Regions from separate parts of the Flavobacterium mesophilum genome, predicted to be linked through region 1. Evidence: riboswitches for the same ligand, from Rfam matches in the RefSeq annotation. Region 1 holds a riboswitch; the other holds the start of a gene.
The links. A riboswitch is a leader RNA that binds a small molecule or an ion and turns the genes downstream of it on or off. The one in region 1 is predicted to bind S-adenosylmethionine.

Region 2: linked by a shared signal. The riboswitch ahead of AAYQ19_RS00775 (redoxin domain-containing protein) and the one ahead of AAYQ19_RS09775 (alpha/beta fold hydrolase) in region 1 are both predicted to bind S-adenosylmethionine.

Annotation. Positions count from the first base shown of each region.
Region 1 is NZ_JBCPXZ010000003.1:188,486-194,146, forward strand. Features, by position in the region: gene thrA (bifunctional aspartate kinase/homoserine dehydrogenase I) at 1-1,486, opposite strand, end outside; gene AAYQ19_RS09775 (alpha/beta fold hydrolase) at 1,489-2,472, opposite strand; SAM riboswitch class I at 2,552-2,660, opposite strand; gene AAYQ19_RS09780 (hypothetical protein) at 2,850-3,050, opposite strand; gene AAYQ19_RS09785 (homoserine dehydrogenase family protein) at 3,612-4,700, opposite strand; gene AAYQ19_RS09790 (O-acetylhomoserine aminocarboxypropyltransferase/cysteine synthase family protein) at 4,939-5,661, opposite strand, start outside.
Region 2 is NZ_JBCPXZ010000001.1:204,818-210,478, forward strand. Features, by position in the region: gene AAYQ19_RS00770 (aminotransferase class V-fold PLP-dependent enzyme) at 1-744, opposite strand, end outside; gene AAYQ19_RS00775 (redoxin domain-containing protein) at 801-1,790, opposite strand; SAM riboswitch class I at 2,084-2,184, opposite strand; gene AAYQ19_RS00780 (NAD(P)H-dependent flavin oxidoreductase) at 2,424-3,509, opposite strand; gene AAYQ19_RS00785 (nuclear transport factor 2 family protein) at 3,526-3,975, opposite strand; gene AAYQ19_RS00790 (SDR family NAD(P)-dependent oxidoreductase) at 3,977-4,711, opposite strand; gene AAYQ19_RS00795 (tautomerase family protein) at 4,717-4,935, opposite strand; gene AAYQ19_RS00800 (YceI family protein) at 4,940-5,494, opposite strand.

The DNA of each region.
Region 1 (5,661 bases):
TTAAAAGCAGTTTTTTAGAATTGGCAATTGCAAAAACATTCAGTTTTACATCTTTACGTTTTTCAATTGACGAAGCCGACTCTAAAATTTGATTGATTAAAGTTCCACCAACTAATCCGTGGCCGAAAATCGCGATGTTGATTTTTTTAGAAACTCCAAAAATCTCTCCGTGAATTACGTTTAAGGCTTTGTTTAATTCTTCTTTTTTAACAACCAAACTCACGTTTTTACCCGTAACCGTGTTGTTGAATAAAATTGGAACAATTTTGTTTTTGATTAAAGCTGTATATGGTTTATGGAACGTACTTAAATCTTGTCCAATAATCGAAATTACCGAAACATTATCTGTTACCGTAATCTGGTTTACATCTTTAGAATAAAAGTCATTTTCGAACTCTTTTTCTAATTCAACCATTGCAAGTGTTGCTTTGTCTTTTGCTACAACCAATCCAATTCCTCTTTCAGAAGAACCTTGCGAAATGATACTTACGCTGATATTATGATCTCCCATTACTTTGAAAATACGAGCATCAACTCCCGCTTTTCCAAGTAATCCGCGTCCTTCAAGATTTACTAAAGAAACATCTTCTAAAACAGAAAGTGTTTTAATTCCTTCTTTTTGAGAATTTGACGTAATTAAAGTTCCGTGATTTTCGTGATTGAATGTATTTAAAATACGAAGCGGAATGTTTTTCTCCAATAATGGAATAATCGTTTTTGCATGCAGAATTGTTGCACCAAAATTTGCCAACTCATTCGCCTCATTAAACGACAAATATTCGATTTTTTTAGCATCAGCAACTAGATCAGGGTTCGCTGTGTAAATTCCGTCAACGTGCGTAAAATTTTGAAGCTCTTCAGCATTTAAATAATTCGCAATTAACGAAGCCGTATAATTACTTCCGTTTCTTCCTAAAGTTGTAGTGTCGTTATTGTTGTTTGAACCAATGAAACCTGTAACGATATTCACCGTTTCTCCATTATGAAGCTTGAAATAATTGATTACGTTTTTCTTTGAAAGTTGTTCCAAAGGTTGCGCATCACCAAATTTCGAATCAGTTTTTAATAATTCTCTTGTATCAACAAAATTCGCAGGAATTCCTTTTTCGATCAAAATCGCAGTCAATAATTTAGCCGAAAGCAATTCACCTTTCGACAGAATCTGATCTTTAATTTTACTGCTGTAATCGCCAATAAGGCTCACTCCTTCAAAAAGTTTATCCAAAATATTGAATTCTTCAGACAAATCAACTTCTGGATAATCTGAAGTTTGATACGCTTTGAAACTTTCCAATAATGGCTTATAATTTCCGTTTTTAGCGGCAATTCTTAAAATATCTTCTAATTCATCTGTCGCGTTACCGCGTGCAGAAACAACTACGGCAATTTGCTCGCCTTGATTTACTTTGTCTGAAATGATTGAAACGACTTTGTTAAGTCCTTCTCCATTCGATAACGATTTACCTCCAAATTTTAATACTTTCATTTTTATTTTGCTATTGTTTCTGCCTTAAAAATATCGGCAAGTAAATGATCTAATTGTTTGTACTCGATTAAAAAAGCGTCATGTCCGTGAACCGAATCAATCTCGCTGTAAAAAACATTGTCTTTAAACCTTTTTAATTCCTGATACGTTTCCAGGTTTTCTTTTGGCGTAAAAAACAAATCCGAATTGATTCCGATAATATGAATCGATGCCGGCGTTTTAGACATTAAGGTTTCAAAATCCTCACTATTTCGAGTAATGTCTATGGTTTTGAGCAATTGGTTCATCAATTTGTAGGATGCCAATTGAAATCTTTGTTGCAATTTTTTTCCGTGGTGTGCGAGCCAACTTTCGATATTAAAAATCAAAAGATCTTGATTGATGGTTCGCTGAAATTTTTCTTTGAATGATTCAGGAGATCGATAACAAAGCATCGCATGAATTCTGGCATCCTCAATTGGTCGGGATGAATTGTTCAGAATTTGTTCCTGCAGGTAACAATTTGCAATCATCCAGTCGGTCGATTTCCAGTCGGTTGCAATCGGAATTAAATGTTCTGTGATGTTTGGTTCCAATGCCAAGATTTCCCAAGCAATTCCGCCACCAACAGAACCGCCGATTACTGCAAATACTTTTTCAACGTTTAACGCTTTTAAACCTTTGATAAAAATGCGTGCAACATCTCTGGTTGTAAAATCCTGATAATTATCGATTAGAAATGAATCATTTCCGTTTCCTGGAACATTAAATGCTAAAACGGTGTATTTGTTGGTGTCAATTGTTTTTCCGTCGCCAATCAAATCATTCCACCATCCGTTTTCGCCAGTTACTTGCGCATTTCCTGTCAAAGCATGATTGACCAAAACAATTGGCGCTGTATGCAAAGGCAAGCCAGAAAGCGTAAAACTTAACGGTAATAATGAAAATATTGCACCACTTTCTGTGATGAAATCTTGAATTATAATAGGATTGGGTATATTTTCCAATTTCAAATCTTTTTATTATTGATTTGTATGTGGAAATATTAGAAAGAAAGTCTAGAGTTTGAAACTAGAAAAATTCTTGTTGTTATCTTTCCACGTTTGGGCGTGGTAGAATGCAGCACCTTCTTCGAATTAACGAAGGGTTGCTAAGGATTCATCGGGTCTAATCCCTCCTCCTTTCTTTATAACATTTTCAATACGTTTTTGAACTTAAAGGTGCAAATTAACTACTAATTTCTTAAACAAGCAAATTTTATCGAAACTGATTCTATAATTTCTTAAACATACTTAAATCAGAATTTATTATACGCAAAAAATTACCGAACAAACTGCCCAGTAAAATTAAGCGGGTTTTACCCTATTTTATGATGCTTTTTGATTTAGATAAAAAGCGTTTCATTTTCTTTTGAATACATCAAGAATAATAAAGAATTTGGTTCTTTTCTCACTTCTTTTTTATCTGTCTCCGTGATTCCGAAACTTGGGTGGATCAACTCATTTGTTGGAGGCGGATTGTTTCTTTCATTTTTGATGCTTTTGAAAGTTGAAATCTTTTTTCTTAAGTAGTTTAATGTGCTCATGATATTTAAGTTTAAGTTAGTTTGCGTTTTATAATCTTTACTTTTTCTTTAAATCTGTGTTATGGTAATCAAAATGAATAAAAAAACCCTTTTGGATTTTTAATACCAAAAGGGTTTAAGTTTTTATAGAAACTTATATATACTTTTAGTATCAACAGACGCATACACAAATACGTGCGACGTTAAACATCTTGTTCATCTGTAGGGACTTATTCATCTGTGATTTGAATTCTATTTTAATAAAATCTTGCATTTACTTTTCTTTAATAAACTTTTAGATTTGATTAAGATCTAAAAGGAAATAGTCATTTATTTTTTAACAATTAAGCGCCTGTTTTTAACATACCTTACTTGTCTTACAAATTTGCGACTTTTTTTTGAATAAACCAAGTTACAAAAGCTTATTTTTTCTAAAAAAACGTTAAAAAACATCTTTTTCTCGTCAAAAAACATCTTACAAAATCACATTTCAACAAAACAACAGTTTTATCCTACAAAAATTAACTAACTTTTTCTGTTTCAATCTTTCAAAGAACTTTTTTCCTAATATCGAAAAACCACTTAAAGCCAGACTGCTTCCTTATTTTTAATTTTTTCAGCAACTTTTAAAATATCTGCAATTATTCCTCTTGAAATTGCCTGTTTTGTAGGTGATGCGCTTTGTATTACAATTGGAACATTCGTATAAGATTGCGTATAAATTTCAAAAATGCTATCTGATCCTTTCAACTGACCAATTGCTGATGTAATAGGTTCTGAAACCAATTTCACCTCAAGCCTGTTTTTCGCAACATCAAATTCACCTACATATCGCAACACATGATTTTCGGCCTGAGTGATTTTTGCAATTTTATATGATTTGTCAATGGCCTCTTTATTTAATATTCCGTTTTTCTCTAAATGTTCTTCTTTTATAATAGGATTGATTTTTATATCGGCTAATTCGAACTCTCTTCCTATTTCGCGCGTCAAAATCAATAATTTTCGAGCGGTATCATTTCCTGACAAGTCTTCTTTAAAAGTAGAACGCATCAATCCGAGAAGGCTGGCATCTTTCAAAATAGCTGAAAAAGAATTTTCTTCTGCAGAATATCTATTGAACACATAACTCAGATGATCTGAAAAAACACCCCTGATCTTCGTGATTTTTTCGCCCGAATAATACAAATCTCTTAAAGTCTGCAAAACCGGAAATCCGGTATCAACTGAAGTTTCATACAAAAATTCCTTGTCGTACTTTTTTAGATTTTCTCTAAGCTTTTTATAAAGATCAATTGGAAGCGTGTTGGCTTTTTTATTTACTGCCACAATATTGAATCCGTTTTCAATCAGCGTATTATAATGACCAATGAGTTCATCACTAGCTGTCGCGTCAACAGCAATCAAATTCTCAAATTCATTTTCTTTTGCAAATTGAACAATATCTTCGACTCTAAAAGGAACGGCCAATTCTCTAAAATTGGTTTCCCACGAATACCCAACACCTTCCTTCTCAAAAAAAGCAACTGTTGAATTGGTTATTATTGGAAAATGAAAATCGACATTTTTGCTTTGCAGAAAAAACTCTTGACTTTCAATAATCTGATTGATTAAAGTGCTTCCGATGTTCCCAATCCCAAAAAGAATAATATTTATTTTAAGCTTTGACATAATTTCTCGCATTTTTTGTTTTTTACCATATAAGTAATATAAGTTCATTTTAGTAAAGATGCGCAATAACGACGCAAGCAATGCGTCCAAGTAAATCCTCCAAATTTGAGCGTCCACTTTAAATGGACTTATATTCCTTATATGGTTTAAAAATTTTATAGTGGTTTTATTCATAAAAAATCACCCTTAGCGGCACCACACCGCTAAAGGCAATTTTTCAAACAAAAAACAAAAAAACCTAATTTTTATTGATACTGTACTGCGCTTGCGTAATGCTTTCGAAAACAGTTTGCAAATCAGCAATTAAATCTTCAATATCTTCGATTCCAACAGAAAGTCGGATCAAATCTTTAGAAACTCCAGTTGCTAATTGATCCGCCTCAGACAATTGTTGGTGCGTCGTACTTGCTGGATGTATGATTAATGATTTTGTATCACCGATATTGGCTAACAATGAGAATAATTTAGTTTTGTCAACTACTTTTTTCGCTGCATCAAATCCGCCTTTTAATCCAAAAGTGATAATCCCGCTTTGTCCTTCTGGCAAATATTGTTTAGCTAAATCATGGTATTTGCTTGATTTCAATCCTGGATAATTTACCCAAACAACCTCATCTTGTTTTTCAAGCCATTCAGCCAAGGCCAAAGCATTTTCGCTGTGTTTCTTAATTCGGATTGGCAAAGTTTCTAATCCCTGAATAATCTGGAAAGCGTTAAACGGACTCAAGGCTGCCCCAAAATCACGCAATCCTTCAATTCTTGCTTTTGCAATAAAAGCGTCATTTCCAAGGGCTTCATGATAAACTAATCCGTGATATCCGGCAGAAGGCTCTGTAAATTCAGGGAATTTCCCGTTTGCCCAATCAAAATTTCCGGCATCGATAATAACGCCACCTAATGAAGTTCCGTTTCCGGCAATATATTTAGTCAAGGAATGAATTACAATATCGGCACCATATTT
Region 2 (5,661 bases), on a different contig from region 1:
CGAAAAGAAAATAGCATCTAAATGTTGTTCTGGATCTTTTGGATGCATATCAATCTTTACATAAGGCGCCGAAGCTGCAAAATCTACAAAGCATAATCCGCCGTTTTGATGCATTATTTTAGCCAATTCGTGATAAGGCGTTATAATTCCAGTAACGTTAGAACAAGCGGTAAACGAACCAATTTTCAAACTTCTATCAGAATATTTTTTTATTTCTTCTAAAAGGATTTTAGGATCAACCAAATTGTTTTCGTCTGGAGGCAAAATCACAACATCCGCATTCGTTTCGTACCATGAAACCTGATTCGAATGATGCTCCATGTGCGTAATAAAAACGACAGGTTTGTCTGCTTCATTTTCAGAATTATTTCTCAACTTCATAATACGCTGCAGTTTGGACAAAGCAGCAGTCATGCCACTTCCAGTTGCTACCAAAACATCTGAATCATGAGCATTTACTGCTTTTTTAATAATCTCTCGAGCGCGCTGATATGCAAAAGTGGAAGCTTTTCCTGTTTGACTTGAAAGCGAATGCGTATTGGCAATCATCGGACCAACTTTATTGAGCATAATATCTTCAATCGGGACGTATAATCTTCCGCTGGCAACCCAATCTGCATAAATCAGATTCTGTTCTCCGTAAACCGATTCGAAAGTATGTTCAACTCCTAGTGTGTTTTCTCTAAATTTAGAAAAGTAACATTCAGGCTCTGTTGGTTTTGTTGTTGGCTCAATAGCATTCATTTCCTTGTCATTTTTTAATTAACGATTGTATTCTTAATTTCAATTCTTTTAGATGATCAGATTTTATTTTCCAAAAGCTTTTTTAATGTCGCTTGCAATTCTTCTCCATGCAGGTTTTTAGCAACGATAATTCCTTTTGAATCCACTAAATAATTTCCTGGAATTGCACGTACACCGTATAATTTAGCAACGGCACTATTCCAAAAAAGCAAATCAGAAACGTGTGTCCAGGTTAAATTATCATCCTGAATTCCCTTAACCCAGTTTTCTTTCTTTTTATCCAATGAAATTCCAATAATATTGAATCCTTTATCATGAAATTCCTTATACGCCGCCACAATATTTGGATTTTCTCTTCGGCAAGGTCCACACCAAGAAGCCCAAAAATCAACTAGTGTATAGCCTTTCAAATTTTCATAAAGACGAACTGGCTTTCCTTCTGGATTATTGGCAGTAAAATCAGGAGCTTTTTTTCCAACTGCTAGTCCATCCAACACAACAGCAAGATCTTTTAGTTCTTTCACATAAGAAGTCGTGTGAAGGCTTTTATCCAATAAAGCAATGTTTTGTGTGATTTGTTCTGGAGTCAATCGATATGACCAGTTTCTGTACAAAACATAAGCTGCAACTATAGATTTAGGGTTTGACGTAATGAATTTGCTGATTTCTATATCGTTGCTCTTTTTGTACGTTTCAAATAAATCTTGAGAAGCTGAACCTGTTACAACTGAAGTAGAATAATATTTCTTCGGACTCAATTTTACCGTAATAGGCTCTTTTTCAAGAAAAACATACAATGGAGAACTGGCAGTATTCACGCTTAATCCGTATAATTCTGGGGTTTTAACTTTGGTTTTAAAACTGAAATTCCCATCTTTCACTTTTGCCGAATCAATTGTGGTAAACATCTTATTGTGAAATTTTTGCAGATATACATATTGCGCAACCGTATCAACAACAGTTCCTTTTAATTGCAAATTGTTTTCTTGTGCCTGAGTTTGGACGATTCCAAAGCAGAACGCTAAGCCTAATAGTATTTTTTTCATGGTAATTTAATTTTTAGTGATTAATATGTTTTGTTTTTAAATGTGATTTTTTACTTAAAATTGGGCAATAGAATTCTCCTAGACTTTATTTCAAAGTCCTTTTTATATAATTTTAAAGAATTGAAAAAGAAGAAAATCTAACGTGGTCGCATTCGGAAAACCATAACGTTATTTTCTGGAAAGAATAAATTCAAACGATCTGAATAAGTTCGAGAAGCAACTGACTTGGTTTTCATTTTTGAAAAAATAAATTTTAATATTGATGACCTTACTCAGATTCACTTTGGAAATCTTCCTTATCTGTCCCGCAAGGCGGGAAGGATTTAGCACCTTATTTAGCAACAGGTTGCTAAGACATCATTGGGCCTACTCCCTCAGTCTTTCTGGATAAGTATCATTGCAGATGTTTTCTGCGTTACAAATATATATTAATTCTACCGAATTAGTATAGTTTTAAATTGATTTTTTTGAATTATTTTTTAAAGAATGAAATAACCATCTTAAAAACAACATTTTAAAAACCTTTAAATGTTTGTTTTTTAAGATTAAAACTTACTAGGAACCCACAAAAAAAACTCATTTCGATACTGAAATGAGTTCTACTTAATCTTCAAGAATAGCATTATTAAGTAATTATTTCTTCAATTCGTCAAAATACGTTGTAGTTTCTTCAATTAAAGAATGCATCAACTCCCCTGCTCTTCTATGCTTTAAAATTGGCGAAATTTGGCCTCCCCAAAAAAGTATCATATCCCATTTTTTTTGTTCTAAAGTCGCTTTTCGTAAATGAGACATAAAAGTAGTTTGTAATGGAAATGGCAACACTGATGCTTCTTTTCCTAAAATTTCTTTTGCAATTCGGCTTGAAATACCACGCCCTAGCCTTCCAGTATAAGCGCGCGATAAAGTGGTGTATTTTGATCCTTCTGAAAATAACATTTCTCTATGGATCGGCAATGCGTTTGATTCTTCAGTGGCTAAAAATGCAGTTCCGATCTGAACGGCGCTCGCTCCTAAAGCTAATGCTCCGGCAATTCCCTTGCCATTTGCAATTCCTCCTGCTGCAATAACCGGAACCTTTACTTTTTCTCTGATTAATTGCAATAAAACAAAAGTTCCCGTTACTGATGATTCGGCAGAAGCCAAAAAAGAAGGCCGGTGCCCGCCCGCTTCAAATCCAGAAGCGATAATCATATCAACACCTGAATTTTCTAAATAAATAGCTTCATCTAAAGTTGTTGCCGCACCAACGGTTACAATTCCAAGTTTCTTGCATTGTTCCAAAACATCCGGAGAAAGTGTTCCAAACATAAAACTGAAAACTTTCGGACGAATATCTAGAAGCACTTGCAATTGATTTTCAAATCGGGATTGAAACGGCGCTGGTTTTTCTGGCAACGGAATTCCCGCTTCATCAAAATAAGGCTTGAATAGCTCTTTTGCTTTATCATATTGTCCATCTGTAATTCCGTTTGGATCCATATCCGAATCCGAAACCCAAAGATTTAAGTTATACGGTTTGCTGGTTAAGGCTTTTATTTGTTTATCTGCTTCATAAATTTCCTGCGGACTCATCGTATATGCGCCATAACCGCCCAAACCGCCAGCATTAGAAACTGCCGCGGTTAGTTCTGGTGTTGAAAGATTTCCGCCAAATGGCCCTTGCAAAATCGGGTACTGAATTCCTAACAATTCCGATGCTTTTGTATTGTACCACATCACTTAAAATTTAAAATTATTCACTTAAGTCAGTCAACATTTTGTTGACGATAAGCCATTTTCCATTTACTTTATGGAAAGATAAAAAATCCCGATAATTAAAATCGTACATTTTCAGACTAACTTCTGCAATGGCGATTGAATTTACGACTTTTATATTTAATACTTCGCCTTTAAAAGGTTTTCCTGAATCTTTCGGACTTTGTCTGTTTTTCACTCCATCTAAGTAAAGATCAGCAGTTTTAAAATAAGGTTGCCCTTTCACATCTCCAAAAATAAAGCTTCCCGGATAAAATATACTTCCCAAAAGCATCACATCGCCTTCGTAAATTCCTTTAAAATAATAATTCTCAACTGCATCTTTAATAGCAGCAATTTCGGCTTGATTTTCCATTTTAATTGTATTTTGAGCTTTTATGCCCTGAAAAGTCCAGAGCATAAAAGCAATTAATAAAATAGGTTTCATTTTAATTTAAGTTGTGTCCTGCTCCTTTTCCACCGTCAACATTGATGATTGTGCCGGTAATGAAATTGCTTTTAGCAACAGTATAAACCATTTCGGCAACATCGTCAATTTCTCCAACTCGGTTTAGTAAATGCAGACCTCCGTTTGCGTCAACTTTATCACCGTGCATTGGCGTTCTGATTACGCCAGGAGCGACAGTGTTTACGCGAATATTTTGTTTCCCAAATTCAGCCGCCAATTGAATTGTAAGTGCATGAATTGCGCCTTTGCTCGAAACTGGTGCTGAAGCCGGCCATCCGCCCAAACCGTGATTTACCAAGGGTGTCCCAATATTGATGACAACACCATCTTTTTGTTCCAACATTTGAGGAATTACTGCTTGCGTGGTGAAATAGGTTCCTTTTAAATTGGTTGTCAAAAACTTATCCAAATACGTTTCATCAACTTCTAAAAATGGCTTGCTATCAAAAATTCCAGCATTATTAACCAAAACATCTGCCGAACCAAATTTTTCAATTGCTAATTTAACTAATTGTTTTCCTGTTTCTTTATTGCTTACATCACCAGCAAACATTGCTAGATTACTTCCTCCTCCAAATTCATTAAATGTATTTTCTAGCGCACTTGGAGTCAATGAATTAATAACAACATTATCTCCTCTGTCCAAAAAGTATTTTGCGATTCCTTTTCCAATTCCAGAAGCAGCTCCTGTAACGATTATAGTTTGTTTTTTCATGGTATTTATTTTTTATCGGCTGTAATGCCTTTTTCTCTTAATACTGATACTTGTTCTCCTGCATAACCCCAATCGTCCAACTCAACTTCTTGAATCACAATATGGGTCAAATGCGGATCTTTATTCAAAACCTCGGTAATCAAATTGGTGATACCGCTGATTAATTGCTGTTTTTGCTCACGTGTTACGCCTTCGCGAGTCAATTCTAATTTTACGTAAGGCATGTCTTTAGTTTTTAGATTGTTCTGAAAATATGGCTTCGGCAGTGATATTGAAATCCAACTTAAAGTCATTGTAAATCAAAGTGTCGCCCAAATCTTTGAAAAAATTTCCTGAACGGAATTTAATATCATATTTGGTACGATCAATAAGCAGTTTTCCGCTAAGCGAAATTGCATTTCTGCCATTTTCTATTTTGGCGTCAAAACCGACTAAATGCGTAATGTCTTTAATGGTAAGATTTCCTTCTAAGTGATAAACTCCATTTCCAGTTTCTTTTACACTAAGAATGTCAAAAGATGCTGTAGGGAATTTTTCGATTGAGAAAAAATCATCTGAAGCCAAATGTCCAGCAAATTGTGCATTTGCATCTGGATCTGTAATGTCTAAAATTTTTATTTTGGAAGTATTGATGACAACATTTCCTCCTTTTATTTTTCCATCATTCAAGATGAAATTACCTTCTTTGATACCAATTGTACCATTATGCGCACCGGTTACTTTTCTTCCGGTCCATTCTACGTTGCTGTTTGAACTTACGATTTTATAATTTGTTGTTTCCATTTTTATTGTATTTAAAAGTACAATACAAAGGAACGGCGGTTATCAAAATTGGTTACGTGACCTAGATCACTTTTTGAGGGACAAAGAGACAGAGGGACAAAGTTGCAAAGGTTTATTTTGCACACGCATAAAGGCTTTTGTTTCACGCTCCCGATAGCTATCGGGAT